4 regions of the Streptomyces sp. CS113 genome follow, and region 1 is predicted to be linked to each of the others. Evidence: riboswitches for the same ligand, from Rfam matches in the RefSeq annotation. Region 1 holds a riboswitch; each other region holds the start of a gene.

The links. A riboswitch is a leader RNA that binds a small molecule or an ion and turns the genes downstream of it on or off. The one in region 1 is predicted to bind cyclic di-AMP.
Region 2: it holds a riboswitch for cyclic di-AMP, as region 1 does, so the genes downstream of both, B9W62_RS15080 (C40 family peptidase) here and B9W62_RS20450 (M23 family metallopeptidase) in region 1, are expected to answer to the same signal.
Region 3: it holds a riboswitch for cyclic di-AMP, as region 1 does, so the genes downstream of both, rpfA (resuscitation-promoting factor protein RpfA) here and B9W62_RS20450 (M23 family metallopeptidase) in region 1, are expected to answer to the same signal.
Region 4: it holds a riboswitch for cyclic di-AMP, as region 1 does, so the genes downstream of both, B9W62_RS16030 (transglycosylase SLT domain-containing protein) here and B9W62_RS20450 (M23 family metallopeptidase) in region 1, are expected to answer to the same signal.

Annotation. Positions count from the first base shown of each region.
Region 1 is NZ_KZ195574.1:4,595,636-4,601,305, reverse strand. Features, by position in the region: gene B9W62_RS20460 (PrsW family intramembrane metalloprotease) at 1-161, shown strand, start outside; gene B9W62_RS20455 (aldo/keto reductase) at 181-1,125, opposite strand; gene B9W62_RS20450 (M23 family metallopeptidase) at 1,288-2,331, opposite strand; cyclic di-AMP (ydaO/yuaA leader) riboswitch at 2,343-2,499, opposite strand; gene B9W62_RS20445 (PP2C family protein-serine/threonine phosphatase) at 2,724-3,944, opposite strand; tRNA gene B9W62_RS20440 (tRNA-Met) at 4,144-4,217, opposite strand; gene B9W62_RS20435 (dihydrofolate reductase family protein) at 4,288-5,415, opposite strand; gene B9W62_RS20430 (NUDIX domain-containing protein) at 5,534-5,670, opposite strand, start outside.
Region 2 is NZ_KZ195574.1:3,484,786-3,490,455, reverse strand. Features, by position in the region: gene B9W62_RS15095 (C40 family peptidase) at 1-812, opposite strand, end outside; gene B9W62_RS15090 (hypothetical protein) at 1,170-1,523, shown strand; gene B9W62_RS15085 (tellurite resistance/C4-dicarboxylate transporter family protein) at 1,501-2,517, opposite strand; gene B9W62_RS15080 (C40 family peptidase) at 2,545-3,735, opposite strand; cyclic di-AMP (ydaO/yuaA leader) riboswitch at 3,742-3,924, opposite strand; gene pcrA (DNA helicase PcrA) at 4,179-5,670, shown strand, end outside.
Region 3 is NZ_KZ195574.1:5,153,885-5,159,554, reverse strand. Features, by position in the region: gene divIC (cell division protein DivIC) at 1-286, opposite strand, end outside; gene eno (phosphopyruvate hydratase) at 422-1,702, opposite strand; gene rpfA (resuscitation-promoting factor protein RpfA) at 1,942-2,670, opposite strand; cyclic di-AMP (ydaO/yuaA leader) riboswitch at 2,674-2,840, opposite strand; gene B9W62_RS23040 (transglycosylase family protein) at 3,024-4,016, opposite strand; gene B9W62_RS23035 (cytochrome P450 family protein) at 4,160-5,479, opposite strand; gene B9W62_RS23030 (nucleoside triphosphate pyrophosphohydrolase) at 5,476-5,670, opposite strand, start outside.
Region 4 is NZ_KZ195574.1:3,658,981-3,664,650, forward strand. Features, by position in the region: gene B9W62_RS16015 (ABC transporter ATP-binding protein) at 1-346, opposite strand, end outside; gene B9W62_RS16020 (LolA family protein) at 410-1,660, opposite strand; gene B9W62_RS16025 (polyprenyl synthetase family protein) at 2,090-3,100, opposite strand; cyclic di-AMP (ydaO/yuaA leader) riboswitch at 3,839-4,006, shown strand; gene B9W62_RS16030 (transglycosylase SLT domain-containing protein) at 4,011-4,502, shown strand; gene B9W62_RS16035 (HAD family hydrolase) at 4,585-5,394, opposite strand.

The DNA.
Region 1 (5,670 bases):
CATCCGCCCCGTACGCCCCGCACCCCGCACCCACCCCGTACGCCCCCTACGCGCCGTACCCGCCGTACGGACCGCACGCGCCGTATCCCGCCCCCTCCGCGCCGTACGGCCCGCACGCGCCGGGCGGCCCGTACGCGCCGCCCGGACCCCACCGGCCGTAGGTCCGCGCCGTGCGGACGGTCAGGCGGACGCCCGGGTCAGCCGTCCGATCTCGTCCTCCGTCAGGCTCAGCCCGGCCACGCCCAGCAGGGCCGGCAGCTGTTCCACCGTGCGCGCGGACGCGATCGGCGCCGCCACCGTCGGCCGGGCGGCCAGCCAGGCCAGGGCGACCGTGGCGACGGGGGCTTCGTGGGCCGCGGCGATCTCGTCCAGGGCGGCGAGCACCCGGCGCCCCCGCTCCGTCTCCAGGTGCTTGGCCGCGCCACCCGCCCGCGGGCTGTCCACGTCCGTGCCGGGCCGGTACTTGCCGGTGAGGAAGCCGGCCGCGAGGGCGTAGTACGGCACGGCCGCGAGACCGGCCTGCTCGGCGAGGTCGCGCAGCTCGCCCTCGTACGTGTCGCGGGAGACCAGGTTGTAGTGCGGCTGGAGGGCGACGTACCGGGCGAGGCCCTCGCGGTCGGAGAACTCCAGGGACGCCGCGAGCCGTTCGGCGGAGATGTTGGAGGCGGCGATGTACCGCACCTTGCCGGCCTTCACCAGCTCGTCGAGCGCGCCGATGATCTCCTCGACCGGCACCTCGGGCTTGTCGAAGTGGGTGTAGTAGAGGTCGATGTGGTCGGTGCCCAGGCGGCGCAGCGAGGCGTCGGCCGCGGCCCTGATGTTCGCGGCGGACAGGCCGGGGTACTCGGGGTGCTGGCTGACCTTGGTGGCGAGGACGACGTCGTCTCGGTTGCCGCGGGCCGCGAGCCACTGGCCGAGGACGGTCTCGGACTCGCCGCCGCTGTTGCCGTCGACCCAGGCGGAGTAGGAGTCGGCGGTGTCGACGAAGTTGCCGCCGGCCGCCGTGTAGGCGTCCAGGACGGCGAAGGAGGCGTCCCGGTCGGCGGTCCAGCCGAAGACGTTGCCGCCCAGGGCGAGGGGGAAGACCTCGAGGTCGGAGGAGCCGAGCTTGCGCAGAGAAGTCATGTACCGAGTCAACAACCGCGTCGGAGCAGACCATCCCGGCACGCACCCGCGCGCACGCAAAGATCCCGCAAACCGGCAGCCCTGACGTCGGGGGGTTGCCGTCAGGACCGCCGGGGATCAGCGGGGCGATTCAGGGGCCGGGCGCAGCGGGGACGCGGCGGATCAGGGCGTGAGCCCCTTGCTCTGCAACCAGGCCATCGGGTCGATGCCGGTGCCGCCGTCGGTGTGGACCTCCAGGTGGAGGTGGGCGCCGGTGACGTTGCCGGTGGCGCCGACGCGGCCGATGACGTCACCGGTGGTGACCTTCTGGCCGACGCTGACGTTGATGGAGGACTGGTGCGCGTACCAGAGCTCCGTGCCGTCGTCGAGGGTGAGCACGGTCTTGTAGCCGTACGACCCGTCCCAGCCGGCCGACGTGATCGTGCCGCTGTGCACCGCCTTGAGCAGCGTGCCCGTGGGGGCGGCGAAGTCGAGCCCGGTGTGGTGGCCGGAGGCCCAGAGGGAACCGGCCTGGTTGAAGGTCGAGGAGATCGTGTACGAGGAGGTCGGCAGCGTGTACTGCTTGGCCAGCTTCGCGAGCCGTTCGGCCTCGGCCTTCTTCGCGGCCTCCTCCTCCGCCTTCTTCTTGGCGGCGGCGGCCTTCTCCTTGGCCTCCTTCTCCGCCTTGGCGGCGGCTTCCGCGGCCTTCTTCTCGGCGGCGGCCTGGGCCTCGGCGGCGGCCTTGGTCTCGACCTGCGCCTGCTGCTGCTCGGCCTGCGCCATGATCCGGGCCCGCAGCGACTCGCCGGCGTCGGCGGTGCCGGTGCCCTCGGAGCTGTCGGCGGCGACGGCCTGGGTGATGCCGCTGAGCGGGGTGGCGGAACCCTCGGGCTCCGGCTCCTCGTCACCGCCGGGCATGAGCGAGCCGACGTTCGGCAGGTCCGGCATCGAGATGGACACCGGCGGCTTGCCGGTCTGCGCGCTGGCCATGCCGCCCGCGCCGACGGCGGCTATGACACCGACGCCGAGGACGGTGGAGCTGCGGGCGAGCCCGCCGCGCTGCTTGGCGACGCGGTGCCGGCCGCGCACGGGGCGGATGGACTCCGCGGTGGGGTTCCACTCCTCCCAGGGACCCTCTTCGGCGCGGGGGGCGTCGTAGCCGAAGGTGTCGGTGCCGTGCCCGCTGGGCACGAACGGGGCCTCGGGGGCAGGCCGGTTGGACGCCACGTGGGCGTACTCCTTTCCTTCCTTCCGCCTACCGGGTTAGCTGACGGGTTCGGAGCAGGAAGGTCTCCTACGGGTGTCTGACGGCCGTGTCTCCACGGCGTCATACGCCCGATTCACCCCAATGTGGTGGTTCCCCGGTTCCCTTGCGGGATTCGGCGCGTGCGCACGGAGCCGCCTTCTGTGACGGCTGGGACGACCGCGCTGCGTTATCGAACGTTAATAGACGCGAGGCTCCGATTCCAAGCCGTTCCTCTTGATCATTAACGGATACGGCCGGGACGTACCCCTCACGACCGGTGAAAACCGGGCGAGTTGACCCCGCTTCAGTATTCCCCTTCACGTCAGGTTTTTCTGACGGTGTATCAGTTGTTATGCGGAGGGGGGTCGTACTGTCACGGCTCGTGACAATGATCATGGTCGCCGCGCCGGGGCCGCCGTACGGCGAGCAGTGCCATGTCGTCCGCCATGCCGCCCCCGGAGTGCCGGCGCACGTCCTCGGCGAGGGTGTCGAGCAGGGTCTCCGGATGCGGGAAGACGCGGCCGGCCAGCCGTGCCTGCGGATCGTAGAACTCGCCCTTCGCGTCCCGGGCCTCGGTCAGTCCGTCGGTGTACAGCAGCAACGTGGCCCCGCCGGGGAAGGCGACCTCCTCCGCGCGGTCGGGCCACACACCCAGCTCGCCCATGCCGAGGGGCAGCGCCGACTCGCGGGCGGGCAGGGGCCCGAGGGTGCCGTCGGCGTAGAGCAGCAGGGGCGGCGGATGGCCGCGGTTGACGATGCGGACCGTCCCGTCGCCGTGCGGGAGTTCGGCGAGCACGGCGGTGGTGAAGCCCTCGAAGGCGTCCAGTCCGTCGCGCCGGGTGCCCTCGCGGGCCAGCGCCCGCTCCAGGCGCTGCGCCACCGCCTCCAGCGTCGCCTCCTGCTCGGCGGCCTCGCGGAAGGCGCCGATCACGACGGCGACGGCGGCCACGGCGCCCATGCCCTTGCCGCGCACGTCCCCGACGATGAGCCGGACGCCGCGGGCGCTGTCCTGCACGGCGTACAGGTCGCCGCCGATGAAGGCGTCCGCCTGCGCGGCCTCGTAGCAGACGGCGATCTCGAAGCCCGCGATCCGCTCGGCGGGCTGGGGCAGTACGGCGCGCTGGGCGGCCTCGGCGATCTCGCGGACCGACACGAGGCGCTCGCTGCTGCGCCGGACCAGGCCGTTCACGATGACGGCCAGCACGGCGACCGTGGCGATGGTGATCAGCTCGGTCAGGGAGTCGACGTAGTGGATGACGCCCTTGCCGAACTGGAGGCCGATGACGACGGCGACCACGGCGACGCCGGTGAGCGCCGTGCCGCGCCGCGAGTAGAGCGGTGCGGCGACCAGGGGCGCGGCCGTGTAGAGGGGGCCGGCGGTGAAGTACCTCGGGGTGAAGACGTCGTACAGGATGGCGACGACGATCAGCAGCACGGGGAGCGCGTGCACGAAGGCGCGCCCGTACCCGGTCCGCCGGCGTGGTGGTGGCGCCGGGGGCGGCGGAGGCTGCGGTTCGTCGCCGAGGCCCGGGTCGGGCACGGGATCGCCGGGGAGTCGGCCGCCGGCTCTGGCGTACGCTCCCTCGTCGTCCACGTCACCTGGCCGCACCACTCGTCTCCCGCCGCCCCGTACGTCCGCGCCGGCACGTCCGCGCCGCTTGCCGTCCCGGACTCCAGGTTTCCGGGAGCGGGGGCGGGCGGCGAGCGGTGAGGGGCCGACCGGATGACACGGAACACCTACGGAAACGCACCGAGGGCCGGAACCCTTTCGGATTCCGGCCCTCGGCCTTCAGTAGCGGGGACAGGATTTGAACCTGCGACCTCTGGGTTATGAGCCCAGCGAGCTACCGAGCTGCTCCACCCCGCGTCGTTGTGTTCACCACTGTACGTCATCCCGGGGGCGGAATGCACATCCGTATCTCCTCACCCCTGTTTCCCTACCCCTCCAGGTGGCGGTTGGGCGCCTTCGCCCGCTCCGCGTACTCGTCCAGTACGACGACGGCGGCACCCGCCGCGGTGAGCACCCCGCTGCCGTCCGCTCCCGCCACGAAGGTGTCCGGCTCCCGCCAGGCCGTGACGACGCGGCGCACCCCGGCGTCGAGGATCAGCCGGGCGCAGGGTGTGGGCCGGGAGGCGCGGCGGGCGCAGGGCTCCAGGCTGCTGTAGACGGTGGCGCGGGCGAGCCGCGGGTCGCCGGGATCGACCTTCGCGAGCGCGGCCTCCTCGGCGTGCACGACCGGATCACCGCCCTCCCGCGAGTACCCCCGCGCCAGCTCGCTCCCGTCGGCGGCGACCACGACCGCCCCCACGCTGAACGCGGTGTCCGACGGCGGACACAGCTCGGCCAGCTCACAGGCGAGCGCCAGCCAGTGCCGGTCGGCGGCGGCACGGTCGCCGGTGCCGGGAGCGGTGGGCAGGTAGCGGTTCAGCACGACGTCCTCGAGCCGCCGCGACTCCACCAGCCGCAGCCGCCCGCCCTGGTAGGCCCCGGGCCCGAACAGCCGGGGTGCGGCCGGGTCCCCCACGAACAGCGGCGCGAGGACGAGGTGCAGTTCGTCGGCGAGCCCCTGCTGGAGCAGCTGGGTGTGGACGGTCCCGCCCCCTTCGACCATGAGCCGCCGCACGTCCCGCCGGTCGTGCAGGTACTCCAGCGCCGCGGTCCAGTCGAGCACCGGCCCCAGGGACACGACGTCGGCGGCGATCCCGAGCGCACGGGCCCGTCGGGCACCGTCGTCCGTGGTCAGCAGCGCCTTGTCCCCGCCCGTGTGCCAGAACCGCGCCGCCGGGTCCAGCTCGCCGCTGCCGCTGACGGTGACCTTGAGCGGGTACTCCGCCCGTCCGTCCGCGACCCGGGCCGCCCGCCGCTCGGCCGAGTTCACCAGCAGCCGCGGATTGTCGGCCCGGATCGTGCCGGCCCCGACCAGGATCGCGTCCACGGAGGCCCGCACCTCGTCGACCCGGTCGAAGTCGGCGGGGCCGGACAGCAGGAGCCGTTCGGGGCCGGTGTCGTCCAGGTAGCCGTCGAGGGAGACGGCGGCGGAGAGGAGGACGTGCGGGAGGGGCATGGGTGGCACTCCGGGAGGCAGACGGGCGGCGGGGTCCGGCGGGCACACCCTAGGCGCCGCTGGTGCCGCCACGATTCACCGTAGTCCGCGGACGGCCGCCGCCCCCTCGGCTCACCGCTCACGGCCGACGGCCGGCCGGGCGCGGCGGTGACCCGTCGCGGGCCTCCCGGGCGAAGGGACCGTCCAGGGCCGCCCACTGCACGAGCATGATGGTCTTGCCGTCGGTGATGCGTCCGTCGCGAGTCATGGCGAGCG
Region 2 (5,670 bases), 1.1 Mb from region 1:
CGGTAGGCGGCCTGGGTGAGGCCCGAGCAGTCGAAGGCGTTCGGGCCGGTCGCGCCCCACACATAGGGGCTGCCGAGCTTCTGGTAGGCGTAGGCGACGGCCGCCGCGGCGCGGGAGTTGGGGGCCTGGGCCGAGGCGGACAGGCTCTCCCGGGGACCCGGCGCCGAGCGGGAGGCCCGGTCGCCGGCGTCGGCGCGTTCATCGGCGGTGAGCCGGGACAGCAGGCGGCGGGCCGCCGCCAGCTTGCCGGTGACGGTCTCGCGGTGACGTTTCAGCTCGGCGCGCCGCGACTTCAGCGAGGACACCTCGACGCGGGCGGCGCCGCGCAGTTGCTCGATCTCCCGGAGTTCCTTGCGTACGCGGCCCACCGCGGCCTGCTGCCGGCTGCCCGCGCGCTCGGCGAACGCGGCCCCGTCGAGGTACCGGTCCGGGTCGGAGGAGAGCGCGAGTTGCAGCGCCGGGTCCAGACCGCCGCTGCGGTACTGCGCCGCCGCCACCGAACCGAGCGCCTCCCGGGCCGAGTTCAGCCGGTCCTCCTTGCGGGCGGCGGCGTCCCGCAGTTCCTCCAGGCGCCGTTCGGCGGCGTCCGCCTTCTCCTTCGCGCCGTTGTACTTCTCCGTGGCCACCTCGGCCTCCTGGTAGAGCTTGTCCACCTTGTCCCTGACCTGTGCCGCCGTCGGCTGCGGGTCGGCGTGTCCGGTGCCGCCGCCCAGCCCCGCGGCGGTGGCCGCGCCCGCGAGGGTGATGGTGGCCGCCGTACGGGCCCTGCCGCCGCCCGTCGCGCGCTGTCGCGGCCTGCGGTGCGCTCCCACCTGCGATCCACGTCCTTCCGTACGACTCGACTCCGGTCCGTGCCGGGTCGGCTCCGGTCCGTTCCGGCTGCCTGAGCGAGGACGCTAGGCGGGTCGGTAACGGTCCGGTGACGGAATGCGCGGAAGTGGCGGCACCGGATCGCACGGCGACCGCACGTGACCGCCGGCGCCTCCAGGGCGCGTCGTCTTCACACAGGGTGATGACCGATGTGCCGGATCGGAGGCGGGTGGGGGTGGGGAGCTGTTATGGGGTCGGCGGGGCAGGCCGGTGTCCGGCGGCGGCGGGGCAAGCCGGTGTCCGGCTGCGGGGCAGGCCGGTGTCCGGGCGTGGCGGGCCCCTCATTAGGCTCCGGCCCCATGGACGTACTCATCCACATCTTCGTCGGCCTGCACATCATCGGTATCGCCTCGCTCCTGGGCGGCTTCCTGACCCAGATGAAGGCGATGGGCCAGGGCACGGCCCGGTTCACCCCCGCGATGCTGCACGGCGCGCTGACGATGCTGGTCACCGGCGCCGTCCTGGTCGGCCTCAACCAGGCCCAGGACTACTCCGTCGACAACGTCAAGATCGGCGTCAAGCTCGCCGTACTGATCGTGATCCTCGGCCTGGTCTACGTGAAGCGGGACGAGGAGAAGGTGGAAAAGCCGCTGTTCGCGCTGGTGGGCGGGCTGACCCTGGTCAACGTCTTCATCGCGGTGCTGTGGACCTGACCGTCGCACCGGGGTCCGCTGCCGCGGACCGCAGCCCCGCCCGGGCCCGTACGACCGCGCCCGCGGCGACCGCCAGCCACCCGGCCACCGCGATCCACAGCAGCGCCCGGCCGGGCACGTCCAGCCACGGGACGTCGACGACGGCGGCCACCGACAGCGTCGCCGCCGCCGTCATACCGAGCGGGAAGACGGTCGACCAGCGGCGCACGTCGTAGCGCAGGCGGGGCCAGGCGATCTCCGCCGCCAGGAGCACGGCGTACCAGGCGAGGTCGAGCGTGAGCAGGAAGACCGTCACGTCGTGCAGGACGGCCTGGTCGTCGGCGTTCCACAGGTACATGCCGGTCCCGGCCGCCGCGAGCAGCTTGGCGCCGGCGAGGGCCGAGATGGCGAGCGCGCCGCCCGCCACCCAGTGGTCGCCCGAGCCCCGGGCCACCTGCCGCAGATCGAAGCGGAACAGCGCGATCAGGTAGAGCACGATGCCCAGCCAGAACGGCACCAGCGCCGCGTGCGCCAGCCAGGGCGTCGAGGTGGCCGCGGCCAGTGTGGCGGCGAGCACGGCGAGCCCCTCCGTGGCCACGCAGCTCAGGAACACCGCCCCGGGCATCCGCCGCCCCCAGTGCCGCACCACCAGGAGCAGCAGCCACGGCCACAGCAGGGCGGCCAGGGCCAGCAGCACCGCCGCCAGGAGCGACCAGCCGAGCAGCGAGAAGCGGGTGCCGAGCACGGTCGTCGCGGCGACGGCGGTGAGCGCCCCCGGTGTCCCGGCCCGCTTCACCCACTGCGCCCGGTCGGCCAGCAGCAGGTAGACGAAGTTCGCGGCCAGTATCAGCCAGGCGGCGCACGCCAGGACCAGGGCGATCCGGGACAGGACCTCGCGGCCCGTCAGATGCAGGGCGACCGACACGATGCCGGTCGCCATCACCGCGGCCCCGGCCGCCGGTGGACGCTGCGCCCACCAGGCGCGCAGCGCGGAGGGATGGGTGGCCGATGACATGGGCCCGATGCTAAGGACCCGCGGCGATCAGGCCGGGCGCACCACGCTGTAGATCGACGACTCGCCGTCGTAGAAGATCGACTCCTCGCGGACGTACGCGCCCGGCTTCGGCGCGTGGATCATCATGCCGTCGCCGATGTACAGGCCGACGTGGCTGATGTCGTCGTAGAAGAAGACCAGGTCACCGGGTTGTGCCTGGGAGACGGAGACGGTCGTGCCGGCGTTGACCTGGTCGTAGGTGACGCGCGGCAGGGTCACGCCCGCGGCCTTCCAGGCGGCCTGGGTGAGGCCCGAGCAGTCGTAGGAGCCGGGGCCCGTGGCGCCCCAGACGTACGGCTTGCCGATCTGGGCGCGGGCGAAGGCGATCGCCTTCTCGGCCTTGGTGCCGTTCGAGGTGCCCGGCGTCGACGAGCCCGACTCCGACGTGCCGGTGCCGCCGGAGCTTCCCGAGGATCCGGAGCCGCTCTCCTGCTCGGCGGCCTCCTCCCGGCGCTTGCGCTCGGCCTCCTCCTGCGCCGCCTGCCGCTTCGCCAGCTCGGCGGCCTTGCGGGCGGCCTCCTGCTGCTTCTTCTTCTCGATCGCCGCGAGCCGGGCCTTCTCCTCGGCGGTCAGTTCCGAGAGCAGCTCCCGCGCGGTGGCGAGTTTCTTCTGGACGGTCGCCTTGGCCGTCTTCAGGTCCTTCTGCGAGTCGGTGAGCGTCTCGAGGCTCTCGGTGGCCTCGCGGCGCTTCTTCATCGTGTCGGACTGCTGGGTGACGTAGTCGTCGACGGCGGTCTTCTGCCGGCCGGTGAGCCGGTTCATCAGCTGGTTCTGGTCGAAGTAGTCCTGCGGCGAGTCCGCGAGGAGCAGTGTCGCGGTCTCCGGGACCGAGGCGCCCGTGCGGTACTGGGCGGAGGCGAAGGAACCCAGCTCCTCGCGCGCGTCGTTGAGCTTCTGGGTGCGCTGGGCGACGTCGTCGAGGAGGGTGTCGACCTTCTTGCGCTGCTTGGAGGTCTTCTCCTTGGCCGCGTTGTACTTCTCGGTCGCCGACCCGGCCTGGCGGTAGAGGTCGTCGACCTTCTTCTCGACCTCTTCGAGGGTCGGCCGGTCGTCCGACGGCGTGGCGTTCGCCGTCTGGGACAGCAGGGCGACGGAGGTGAGGGCCGCGGTGGCGAGGGCCGGGGTCCGTATGCCCGCGACGCGGGGACCGGTGGGACGCGACTTGCGGTGCGACGCCAAGGAGGCGACTCCTTCCAGTGCTCCGCCTACCGGGTTAGCTGTCGGGTTCGGGCGGTGTGATGCGGAAGGGTTGCCCTACGGCGAGTCCGTCCCTCACGGAGGGCGGTGTCGCCGATTCACCCCAAAGTTCTCGGTTGGGTCCCCGGCTCCGGCTGCCGTGCGGCGTACCGGACTCGGCGGAGGCCGCGCGGCCCGGCGAGGTTCGCCGGAGGGGGTCGAGCGGCCTGCCCCGCACCGTAGCCAACTCGTGTGGCCGCTGTGAAGGTTGGTGGGTGATATGCCCGATACATTTTCGTGACCTTCTGTTCGGGTGCCTCCGGGGCGGTCATGGGCGTCACTCTTCGTGGTTCCGCTGGTCGCAGGGCGTGTCCGCGCCCGGGAGCGGTGGGCATTTTCCGGGGTGGCACCGGGTTGTCGGTGGGGCGCCCTAGACTCGGAGAGCGATGAGCAGCCTCTTTGACGACAGCTTCCTGGCGAGCCTCCAGACCCCCCGGGGTCACGAGGAGGAACCCCCGCCGCCGCCCGAGGACGAGCACGGACCGGAGCCGGTGCCGCACGATCTGTTCGGCGGGAAGTTCGACGCGCCTCCGGAGCGGGAGACCCACTACCGGGACGGCGCCCCGCGCCCCGCCCTGGACGCCGCCGCGCTCCTGGAGGGGCTGAACGAGTACCAGCGGGCCGCCGTCGTCCACTCCGGCTCCCCGCTGCTCATCGTGGCCGGTGCCGGTTCCGGCAAGACCCGCGTCCTCACCCACCGCATCGCCCACCTGCTGGCCGAGCGGAGCGTCCACCCCGGGCAGATCCTCGCGATCACCTTCACCAACAAGGCCGCGGGCGAGATGAAGGAGCGCGTGGAGCAGCTCGTCGGCCCGCGCGCCAACGCGATGTGGGTGATGACCTTCCACAGCGCGTGCGTGCGCATCCTGCGCCGCGAGTCGAAGAGGCTCGGCTTCACCTCGTCGTTCTCGATCTACGACGCCGCCGACTCCAAGCGGCTCATGGCGCTGGTCTGCCGCGACCTCGACCTGGACCCGAAGAAGTTCCCGCCGAAGTCCTTCAGCGCCAAGATCTCGAACCTGAAGAACGAGCTGATCGACGAGGAGGACTTCGCCGCGCAGGCTGCCGACGGCTTCGAGAAGACCCTCGCCCAGGCGTACGCGATGTACCAGTCGCGGCTGCGCGAGGCCAACGCCCTCGACTTCGACGACCTGATCATGACCACGGTCAATCTGCTGCGCGCCTTCCCGGACGTCGCCGAGCACTACCGCCGCCGCTTCCGGCACGTCCTGGTCGACGAGTACCAGGACACCAACCACGCCCAGTACGCCCTGGTGCGCGAGCTGGTCGGCGTGCCCTCGGAGCACCCCGTCGACGTGCCGCCGGAGGCCGAGGTGCCGCCCGCCGAGCTGTGCGTGGTGGGCGACGCCGACCAGTCGATCTACGCCTTCCGCGGCGCCACCATCCGCAACATCCTCCAGTTCGAGGAGGACTACCCGGACGCGACGACGATCCTGCTCGAGCAGAACTACCGCTCCACGCAGACCATCCTCAGCGCCGCCAACGCCGTCATCGAGCGCAACGAGTCCCGCCGCCCGAAGAACCTGTGGACCAACCAGGGCAGCGGCGCGCAGATCACCGGGTACGTCGCCGACACCGAGCACGACGAGGCGCAGTTCGTCGCCGACGAGATAGACCGCCTCACCGACGCGGGCGAGGCCAAGGCCGGAGACGTCGCGGTCTTCTACCGGACCAACGCGCAGTCCCGTGTCTTCGAAGAGGTCTTCATCCGCACCGGCCTGCCCTACAAGGTCGTCGGCGGCGTCCGCTTCTACGAGCGCAAGGAGGTCCGGGACGTCCTGGCCTACCTGCGGGTGCTGGCCAACCCGGAGGACTCGGTGCCGCTGCGCCGCATCCTCAACGTCCCCAAGCGCGGCA
Region 3 (5,670 bases), 560 kb from region 1:
AGCGTGCCTTGAGGTCGCGCAGGTCCTCGACCCGCTGCCGGGTCTCCCGCTGCTCCCGCCGGAGATCGGCGATCTCGGCGCGCTGGGCGACGTACTGCCGTATCGGGTAGGCGAGCGCCACCACGAGCGAGCAGAGCACCATCGCGAGCAGCGCGGCCCGGCCGGTCAGCCGGGAGCGCCGGGCCTGGCGCTTGGTCTGCGAGCGGTAGACCCGGGCCGCGGTCTGCTCCCCGATGATCCGGATCCTGGTCGCGGTGGAGAAACGGTCCCGGTCCTTCACCGCCATGTGCCGCCTCCGTCTTCGTGCGTCGTCCTGCGCGCGTGGTCCGTGCTACGTGCGTACGTCCCCGCACACGGTACGGGACCGAGTACGGGGACGTACGTACGACGCTGCCTCTTACGGGGCCTTACCGGGTGGCGCTCAGCCCTTGAAGCGGGGGAAGGCGCTGCGGCCGGCGTACACCGCGGCGTCGTCGAGGATCTCCTCGATGCGCAGCAGCTGGTTGTACTTGGCGACGCGCTCGGAGCGGGCCGGGGCGCCGGTCTTGATCTGGCCGCAGTTGGTGGCGACGGCCAGGTCGGCGATGGTGACGTCCTCGGTCTCGCCGGAGCGGTGGGACATCATGCACTTGAAGCCGTTGCGCTGGGCCAGCTCGACGGCGTCCAGGGTCTCGGTCAGCGAACCGATCTGGTTGACCTTGACCAGCAGGGCGTTGGCCGAGTTCTCCTCGATGCCGCGGGCCAGGCGCTCCGGGTTGGTGACGAACAGGTCGTCGCCGACGAGCTGGACCTTGTCGCCGAGCTTGGCGGTGATGGTCTTCCAGCCGTCCCAGTCGTCCTCGAACAGCGGGTCCTCGATGGAGACCAGCGGGTACGCCTCGACCAGCTCGGCGTAGTACTCGGTCATCTCGGCGGCGGTGCGCTCCTTGCCCTCGAAGGTGTAGGAGCCGTCCTTGTAGAACTCGGACGCGGCGACGTCGAGCGCGAGGGCGATCTGCTCGCCGGGGGTGTAGCCGGCCTCCTTGACCGCCTCCAGGATGAGGTCGAGGGCCTCGCGGTTGGAGCCGAGGTTCGGGGCGAAGCCGCCCTCGTCGCCGAGGCCGGTGGCCAGGCCCTTCTTCTTCAGGACCTTCTTGAGGGTGTGGTAGACCTCGGCGCCCCAGCGCAGGGCCTCGGAGAAGGACTCCGCGCCGATCGGGGCGATCATGAACTCCTGGATGTCCACGTTGGAGTCGGCGTGCGAGCCGCCGTTCAGGATGTTCATCATCGGCACCGGCAGCAGGTGCGCGTTCGGGCCGCCCAGGTAGCGGAACAGCGGCAGGTCGCTGGCCTCGGAGGCGGCGTGGGCGACGGCGAGGGAGACGCCGAGGATGGCGTTGGCGCCGAGCGAGCCCTTGTTGTCGGTGGCGTCCAGGTCGAACATGGCCTGGTCGATCAGGCGCTGCTCGGTGGCGTCGTAGCCGACCAGCTCCGGGCCGATCTGCTCGATGACGGCGAGCACGGCCTTCTCGACGCCCTTGCCGAGGTAACGGCTCGCGTCGCCGTCGCGGAGTTCGATGGCCTCGAAGGCACCGGTGGAGGCGCCGGACGGAACGGCGGCACGACCCGTGCTGCCGTCGTCGAGGCCGACCTCGACCTCGACCGTGGGGTTGCCTCGGGAGTCCAGGATTTCCCGGGCTACGACGACGTCGATGGACGGCACGAGCATCTCCTTCTTCAATGTGACGCTTCGGTGTGACGCGCGGGTCCCGCGGGACCCGCGGCGGCTCTGCGGGACCGAGCCTAACCGGCTCCGGGCGATCGGCCAGCCGATCGCCCACCCGCTGGACAGAACCGAGAGTAAATTGTTTCCGAACGGAACAAAGGCGGAATGTGAAAATCCCGCCCCGGTGCGTACGGGGGAACACGCACCGGGGCGGGAGTCGCGGGGGCCGCCGCCGCTTACTTCAGGTGCAGCTGCTGGCCCGGGTAGATCAGGTCGGCGTCGTCGACGATGTCGTCGTTCAGCTTGAACAGCTTGGCCCAGCCGCCCTTGACGTCGTGCTCGTCGGCGATCGAGCTGAGGGTGTCGCCCTTGACGACCTTGTACTCGCCGTCGCCCTTCTCGACCTTCTTGCCGGTCGGGGTGGTGACGGTCTTCTTGGCGGGCTTCTCGGCCTTCGGCTCGGCGGCCGGACGCTCGGAGGAGCGGGAGGCCTTCTGCTCGGTGGAGCGCTCGGCGGTGGAGCCGCCGCTCTGGCTCTGCGAGCTCTCGGAGCTGCCGGAACCGCTGTCCTCGGAGCCGCCGCCGGTGTACGCGGCGCCCGACAGGCCGGTGCCGCAGACCGGCCAGGCACCCTTGCCCTGGCCCGCGAGCACCTTCTCGGCGATCTGGATCTGCTGGGACTTGCTCGCCTGGTCGGCGGTGGAGGCGTACTGCGTACCGCCGTAGGCGGCCCAGGTGGAGGCGGAGAACTGCAGACCGCCGTAGTAACCGTTGCCGGTGTTGATGGACCAGTTGCCGCCGGACTCGCACTGGGCGACGGCGTCCCACTCGGACGCGGTGGCGGCGGAGGCGTTGCCGGCCGCCATCAGCGGGGCGGCGACGGCGGCACCGGTGACGCCGGCGACGGCGATGACGCGGGTGGCCTTGGACGGACGACGGTGCTTGCCCTTGCCGGAAAACAGCATGGTTGATCCCCTCACCGACGCCTGCGAGGTGAGCTGTCGGGTTCGGGCCGGTTGAGTTGCCCGGCCGGGTTCCTCGCGGAACTCGGCTCCACCCCTAGCCGCTCCGGCTCAACTGCCCGGTGCGGCACTTACCTTGGGTCCCCCGCTCCTGCCTTCGGCGCTTGACGCGACGACTGTTCCCGTACGGCCGCTGGCAGGATTCGGCGTTGCGGCTGTCGGGGCCCGCGGTGGCGAGCGGTCATGACCGTAGACACGCGCTCCGCGGATTTTCAAAGACGATCACGGCTTCTGAGACCTATCTCTCACGAGATCCAAAAGGGACATACAGTCTCTAACCGTGACGCGAACTCCCCCTACTTTTCGCCCGATTCGCCCGTGACCGTGAGCGTCTGACCGGGCAGGATGTGGTCGGGGTCGGCGCCGACGACGGTCTCGTTGTCGGCGTACAGCGCGTGCCACCCGCCGTCGACCTCAAGGGAGTCGGCGATGGCCCAGAGAGTGTCGCCGGTGCGGACGACGTAACGGCCGTCCCCGGCCTCCCGCTCGTCACCGTCGCGCGAGGCGTGCCGGCCCGTCGCCGAGTCCGTACGGCCCTCTCCCGTCGCACCCTCGTCCGCACTGCCGCCGCGGTGCTTGCCGGAGCCGGACGAGCCCTCGGTGCCCTGCGGTTCGGCGCTGACGGAGGGGTCGGATTCGGCCGAAGTGTCCGGCTTGGCGGTTTGGTCCGCACCCTCGGACGAGGCGTCAGGCGACGCCGAGGAAGAGGCAGAAGAAGAGGGCGAAGGGGACGAAGAGGACGCTCCGGACGTCGACTCCGACGTGTCGGCCGCACCGGACGAGCCGGTCGATTCGGGCGTTTTGGTGGTCGTGGGCGTTTTGGACGACTTGGTGGTGTCCGTCTCCCCCGAGGCGTCCGTACCCTCCGACGCCCCGTCACCGGCCGCGTCCGAGCCGCCGCCCGCGACCCCGGAGTCGTTGCCCAGGCCGGCGAGCAGACCGCAGGTCGGCCAGGCGGCGATGCCCTGGTCCGCGTGCATCTTCTCGGCGATTCTTATCTGCTGGGAACGACTGGCCCGGTCGGCACTGGGGGCGTAGTCCAGGCCGCCGTACTGCTCCCAGGCCTCCTGGGACAGTTGCAGGCCGCCGTAGTAGCCGTTGCCGCTGTTCTGGCTCCAGGCGCCGCCGGTCTCGCACTCGGCCACCTGGTCCCAGGCCGCCGAGCCGGCCGCGTGGGCGCCGGTCGCGCCGAGCAGCGGAATCGCGATGGCAGAGCCGGTCACTCCGGCGGCGACGACCAGAGCGGGTGCCTGGCGGGGGCGGCGGTGACGACCGTTCCCGGAGAGCATGCGACGACCTTTCACAAGACGACGGGGACCACGCGGCGGATGACGCTCGACACCACGTTGATCCGTGAACGTATAGGGAGATCATCACTTGTCACAAGTTCATGCCGCGCAGATCACGTGAAGATCACAGAGTTGAGCGCGTGTCACTTTTGCGTCGGCGACGGACCGTTGCCGGCCGATGACGCGGGCGGGGTGAACGAGACGGGCAAGGTGCGCAGACCTCGCATGATGAGGCCGCCGCGCCACCGGAGTTCGGCCGGGTCCGCGGCCAGGCGGAGGTCCGGCAGCCGGGTCAGCAGCGTGGCCAGCGCCGTCTGCCCCTCCAGCCGGGCGAGCGGGGCGCCGAGGCAGTAGTGGATGCCGTGGCCGTACCCGAGGTGCTGGCTGTCGCGGCGGGCGAGGTCCAGGGTGTCCGGGTCGGTGAACCGCTCCGGGTCCCGGTCGGCGGCGGCCAGCACGACGAGGACGGGGTCGCCCGCCGCGACGTCCTGTCCGCCGATGGTCAGCGGCCGGGTGGCGAAGCGCCAGGTGGCCAGCTCCACCGGGCCGTCGTAGCGCAGGAGTTCCTCGACGCCGGTCTCCAGCAGGCCGCGCTCCCCGGCGGCCAGGGAGGTCTGGAGCCGCTCCCGCTGCTCGGGGTGGGTGAGCAGGGCGTACGTGCCGTTGCCCACGAGGTTGACCGTGGTCTCGAACCCTGCGAAGAGCAGGATGAAGGCCATGGCCGCGGCCTCGTTCTCGGTGAGGTGCTCACCGTGGTCGGAGGCGCGGATCAGGCCGGAGATGAGGTCCTCGCCGGGGGCGGGCTCGGGTGGCAGCGCGGCCCGCTTGCGGTGGATGAGGTCGGCGAGGTAGCCGCGCATCTTCTTCACCGACCGGGCTACACCGCCCCGCGGGCCCCCTTGGTGACGGATCATCATGCCCGCCCAGTCCCGGAAGTCGTCCTGGTCCTCGCGGGGGACGCCGAGCAGGTCGCAGATGGCGTAGATGGGCAGCGGGAAGGCGAAATCGTGGATCAGGTCGGCGGAGCCGGTGTCCGCGAACCGGTCGATGAGACCGTCGGCCAGCTCCTGCACCCGGGGCGCGAACTCGGCCACGCGACGCGGGGTGAACGCCTTGCTGACCAGCCGCCGCAGCCGGGTGTGGTCGGGCGGGTCGATGTTCAGCAGATGGGTCATCAGCTCGGCCTTCCGCTCCCCCGGAATGCCGGTCTTGCCCTTGGCGTGCGCGGGCTCGTCGTGGTGGGCCGGGTTCTTGGAGAGCCGCGGGTCGGCGAGGGCCTGCTTGGCGTCGGCGTACCGGGTGACCAGCCAGGCCTCCACTCCGCTGGGCAGCCGGGTGCGGTGCACGGGGGCGTGTTCGCGCAGCCAGGCGTAGGCGGGGTAGGGGTCGCTGGCGAACTCCCAGGTGAACAGCTCGGGGGCGGGGCCGGAGGCAGGGCCGGGGACGGCTGGGCGGCCGGTCATCCCTCGACCGCCCGGATCGCGTCCCGGTAGGCGCGGGCCGCCGCTCTCAGGGCCGCCTCGGGGTCGGTGCCCTCGGCCTCGGCGCGGGCGGCGAGGGCGAGGAGTTCGTAGCCGATGTCCTTGCCGGCGGGCAGCGGGACGTCGAGGCCGGCGGTGCGGACGCGGGAGTGGAGCTTGGCGGCGAGGGCGAG
Region 4 (5,670 bases), 940 kb from region 1:
GGTTGTCCCGACCGGAGAGGAAGCCGTACAGGGCCGGGCCCTCGATGAGGGCGCCGACCCGGGGCAGTACGGTGCGGGCCGCGCGCGGCATGGGCCGGCCGAGGACCCGGGCGCTGCCCGAGGTGGGTTCGATCAGCCCCATCAGCATGCGGATGGTGGTGGTCTTGCCGGAGCCGTTGGGCCCGAGGAAGCCGAAGACGCTGCCCGCCGGGACGGTCAGATCCAGACCGTCGACGGCGAGTTGTCCGCCGCGGTAGCGCTTGGTGAGCCCGCGGGTGGCGATGACGGCGTCATCCGCGTGCTCCTGGTCCGGGCGCTCCGGCTCCATGGCGGACGCTTCGGCCATCGGCTCCCTCTTCTCGTCCTCTTCGCCGTACGGGTGGGGGTGCCGCGTACGTACTTACTACTGCTACTGCGCGGCGTCGGCCGCCTTCACCAGCGCGTCCTTGGTGACCGCACCGGCGTAGACCTTGCCGTCGTCCGTGATCAGGGCGTTGACCAGGCGGGTCTTGAAGACCGTGCCCGAGCCGAAGTCGCCCTTGACCTGGTCCCCGAAGGAGCCGAGGAAACCACCGAGGGCGCCGAGGTCGTCGCCCTCGGAACCCGTGGGCAGACCGCCCTGGGCGCCGGTGTCGAAGGTGGCGATCGAGCTCCAGCCCTCGCCGATCACCTTGAGGCCGTCCATCCCCTTGGCAAGGTCGCCCTCGGCCTTGCGTCCGAGCTCCGGGGCATCGGCGGGCGCGCCGGCCTGGTCGGGCGAGCCGGCCTCGTCGGCCTCGGTGACCTTCGCTCCCGCGGGCGGCGTGAAGTCGAACGTCGACGCGTCCGGCTTCGCGAAGCTGACCTTGGTGAAGCCCACGTCCACGACGGCGGCGCCGCCGCTCGCCGGGGTCAGGGTGAACTTCAGCGGGGTACCGGTCTCGGCGTCCACGGCCACGGTGATCGCACCGACCGTGGACCCCTCCTGCTTGGGCTCGACGACCAGGCGGTAGGCGTCCCGGCCGGCCACCTGCGCGGTGCCGCCGACGGTCACGGACGTGGTGTCGTCGACCGACTTGAGCGCCTGCTCGGCGAAGTCCTTCGGCGTGGCCGGCACGTCCTTCTCCGGCCGCTCGGCGCCGTCGGGGGCGGTGGAGTGGTAGACCTCGTTGGACTGGCTGTCGTAGCCCCAGACGTCCTTGCCGTTGTGGATCAGGCTGTACTCGGCGGCGTTCTCCATGAGGGAGAGCTTCTGCCGGTCGGGGCCGTCGGCCGCGACGCGCAGCGTGTGGCTGCCCGACACCAGCTCGGTGAGCTTGGCCGACGGGTCGGCGGCGGAGCCCTCGCCGTCCCCGCCGGAGCCCGGACCTCCGGACATTCCGGACATCAGGCCGCTCTCCAGCCCGCCGAGGTCCGGCAGGCCCAGGTCGGTGTTGATGCGCACGGTGCCGGACAGCTGCTCGACGTCCGACTTGGCGATCTTCTCTATGAGCTGCTCCGCCGTGACCTTCGGCAGGTCGGGGTCGCCCGAGTCGGCGAGCGCGGGGACGAGCCCGATCGTCACGGCCGCCACTCCCATCACCGCGACCGGGACGACGTACCGCGCGGCCTTGCGCCGTCCGGCCCGCAGCTCCTCGCCCTCCCCGGCGGTCGTGCTGTCGTCGGAATCGATCGGTGCCATGTCTGCCCTACCTCCGTCGTCGGCGGCGGCTGTCTCGCGACCTCGCACGCGTTCACCCGTGAGCCGCCATTCTCACCCGAATCGGTGAGGATTGGTGTTTTTCCGTGGTGTCCATCTGACCAAATCACCGGAGCGCAGGCGTCAGACCCCGGGCTCAACTCCGCCTACTCCTGCGGGATGACACGCAAGGGCCCAGACTCCCCCGGCCCGTAGGGGCCGCTGTACGCCACCCGGCAGCGGACGGGCCCGACGCGTGACGCACGTCACGGACGGCGCGTCACGGGCGGCGCGTCATGGGCGGCGCGCAGCGAATGGTGCGACGGACGACACCGGCAGACACCTGCCGGCACTGGCAGACAGCCGACGGCACCGGCAGACAGCTGACAGCAACGGCAGACAGCCGACGGCTCGTGACGGGCCGCCGAGCGGTCAGCCGGCCCGGTGGACCACCGCGTCGCACAGCTCGATCAGCGAGGCCTTCGCGTCGCACTCCCGCAGCGGGGCCAGCGCGGCCCGGGCGTCCTTGGCGTACCGGACGGTGTCCCGGCGGGCCTGCTCCAGCGCGGGGTGCGCGCGCAGCAGGCGCAGCGCCTCGGCGTGCCGCGCGTCGTCGCTCAGGTCGGAGTCGAGCAGCTCGCACAGCGCGAGGTCCTCGGCGAGCCCCAGCCGGGCCGCCCGCTCACGCAGCCGCAGTACGGGCAGGGTGGGGATGCCCTCGCGCAGGTCCGTGCCGGGCGTCTTGCCGGACTCGTCGGAGTCGGAGGCGATGTCCAGGACGTCGTCCGCGAGCTGGAAGGCGACACCGAGCCGCTCGCCGTACTGGGTCAGCACGTCCACCACCGTCTCGTCGGCGCCGGACATCATCGCGCCGAACCGGCAGGAGACCGCCACCAGCGAGCCCGTCTTGCCGCCCAGCACGTCCAGGTAGTGGTCGACCGGGTCGCGGCCGTCCTGCGGGCCGGCCGTCTCCAGGATCTGGCCGGTGACCAGCCGCTCGAACGCGAGGGCCTGGACCCGGACGGCCTCGGGACCGAGGTCGGCGAGGATCTGCGATGCGCGGGCGAACAGGAAGTCGCCGGTGAGGACCGCGACCGAGTTGCCCCAGCGGGTGTTCGCACTGGGCACGCCGCGCCGCACGGCGGCCTCGTCCATCACGTCGTCGTGATACAGCGTGGCGAGGTGGGTCAGCTCCACGACCACGGCCGAGGGCACGATCCCGGGGGCGTAGGGGTCGCCGAACTGGGCCGAGAGCATCACCAGCAGCGGCCGGAACCGTTTCCCGCCGGCCCGCACCAGGTGCTGGGCGGCCTCCGTGATGAACGGCACCTCGCTTTTGGTTGCCTCGAGCAACCCTTCCTCGACAGCAACCAATCCGGCCTGGACATCGGCTTCCAGAGCCTGGTCCCGCACGCTCAGCCCGAACGGCCCGACGACGGTCACGAGGGGTCTCCTGTCTGCTGGTGTCTACTGGCGATTACCCGGCGATTACCTGGTTTGTCGATAGGTCGCTGCCACCACTCAAGTCAGCGTATCCGGTCACGTTTCGATCACCGCTAGCGCCCACCGTTACAGGCTGGTCGGTATCGGATCATGAACGGTATGTTTTTGATCAGGTGATATGAGCAGATTTCGGTTGACATCGCCGGAGGGCCAGAGAACAAGGGGAGCCGGACCCGGAGGGCGGACGGAGCAGAAACCGCCACCGAAGATCCCATCACTCCTCCCAACGGCCCGCACTTCGAGAACGTCACCCGATCGACACGCGCACCCACCCCCTGCCACGCCGGTTCACGCGCGCGCCCCGGCGGGTACGGCCACCCCCTTCCCGGCCACCCGCTCCCCACTCGCTTCCCTCCCCTCGCCGCTCGACACTCGAAGCCGTCGCCACCCGCGGCCGGTTGACGCACAGTTGAGGCTAATGCCCGTTTTGCGGTGCTTGTTTAAGCCAGTGAGTTGGCTCACTTCGAGCCACCTGCGAGCAACCCCGCCCGAACCTGTGCCCCGCCTTTGCCCCGCAAGCCAGTTGGGACGTGGCAACAGCAAAGGATCAAGAGCCTCAAACACCTCAGACCATGGTCAACAGGCGCGTTGGGTGATTCCTGCACTTGTTCCGGACATGTGCTCTCGCATACGTTCCCGGCCTGTCGGGCGGACGCCGAATCCTGCCACCGCCCGTCGCACAGTCATCCACCAACACACTCGCCGGCAGGAGCGGGGGACCCAGGTAAGTCGCCGCGCCGGTCACCACCGGAGCGGCTCGGGGTGAAGCCGTACCCGTCAGGGCGCGGCCGGGCACCTCCCCGCCCGAACCCGACAGCTCACCTCGTAGGCGTAAGGAGAGGGACACCGCATGTCTGCCAACGGTCAGAACCGTCACGCCCGCACCAGCCGCCTCGCCCGGAAGCTCGCCGTGGCCGGCGCCGGTGCCGCGGTGCTCGCGCTGCCGCTCATCGGCGCCAGCACCGCCTCCGCGGCCACCCCGGCCGCCGCCACGACCGCCACCACGGCGGCCACGGCCTACCCGGACAACCTCGACGGCTGGATCCGTGAGTCGCTCGACATCATGGCCCAGCACGGCATCCCCGGGACCTACGAGGGCATTCACCGCAACATCATGCGGGAGTCCTCCGGCAACCCGCTCGCCATCAACAACTGGGACATCAACGCCATCAACGGCACCCCGTCCAAGGGCCTGCTCCAGGTGATCGACCCGACCTTCCAGGCGTACCACGTCGAGGGCACCTCCTGGGACCCGTACGACCCGGTCGCCAACATCACCGCCGCCTGCAACTACGCGGCCGACCGCTACGGCTCGATGGACAACGTCTTCAGCGCGTACTGAGCCGTACCGCCGCGGTGGCGCACCATGCGGTGAAGCACCATGTGGTGGCGCACCATGTGGTGGCGCACCATGGGGTACCGCCTCACGCGGTACCGAAGATCCGCTCGAGGACGACGGCCACGCCGTCGTCCTCGTTCGTCGTGGTGACCTCGTCCGCCACCGCCTTGAGTTCGGGGTGGGCACCGGCCATGGCGACGCCGTGGGCCGCCCAGTGGAACATGGGGATGTCGTTGGGCATGTCCCCGAAGGCGATCGTCCGCCGCCGCCCCACACCCAGGCGCTCGGCGGCCAGCGCCAGGCCGGTCGCCTTGGTGATGCCGCAGGGCTGGAGCTCCACGGTGCCGGGCCCCGACATGGTGACCGTCGCGAGGGAGCCGACCACCGCGCGCGCCGTCCCCGCCAGTTCGTCGTCGGTCAGCTCGGGGTGGCGGAGCAGCACCTTGCTGATCGGCGTGGACCACAGCTGCTCGCGACGCTCGACGCGCACCGCGGGCAGTGTCGGGTGGGGCATCAGGTAGCCCGGCTCGATGAGCGTCAGCCCGTCGACGCCGTCCTGGTCGACGGCGGCGTGCACCTGTCCCACCTCGGCCTCGATCTTGCCGAGCGCGGTCTCGGCCAGCTCCCGGTCGAGGGTGACCGACCACAGCATCCGGTGCGCACCGGCGTCGTACACCTGCGCGCCCTGCCCGCACACCGCGAGTCCCGTGCAGCCGAGCCGGTCGAGCAGCGGGCGCACCCGGGGGGCCGGCCGCCCCGTCACCACCAGGTGGCGCGCACCCGCCCCGGCGACCCTCGCCAGCGCGGCCAGCGACCGGTCGGAGACGGTGTCGTCGCCGCGGAGCAGCGTGCCGTCCAGGTCGGTGGCGACGAGTGAATATGCGGTGCGGTCCATGATCAGAGAATACGGACACCGCACCCCTCCGACTCACCCGTGACCGCTTCCGAACGAGGGCGTGGTGAGTGCGTTCGAACCCGGCCGCCGATGCACGCGAACGCCCGGTCAGGTCCCACAACCTGACACATCATCGGCTGGAGCGGGTTCAGGGCCTCAGCGCCGTTCGGCGACACCACGACCTGCCGGACACTGCCTCCTGCCGCACTGCCCAAGACCGGTAGGTCACCCGTAACGTGTGGCCCGACCACGTGTCACACCACGCACACCGATCGC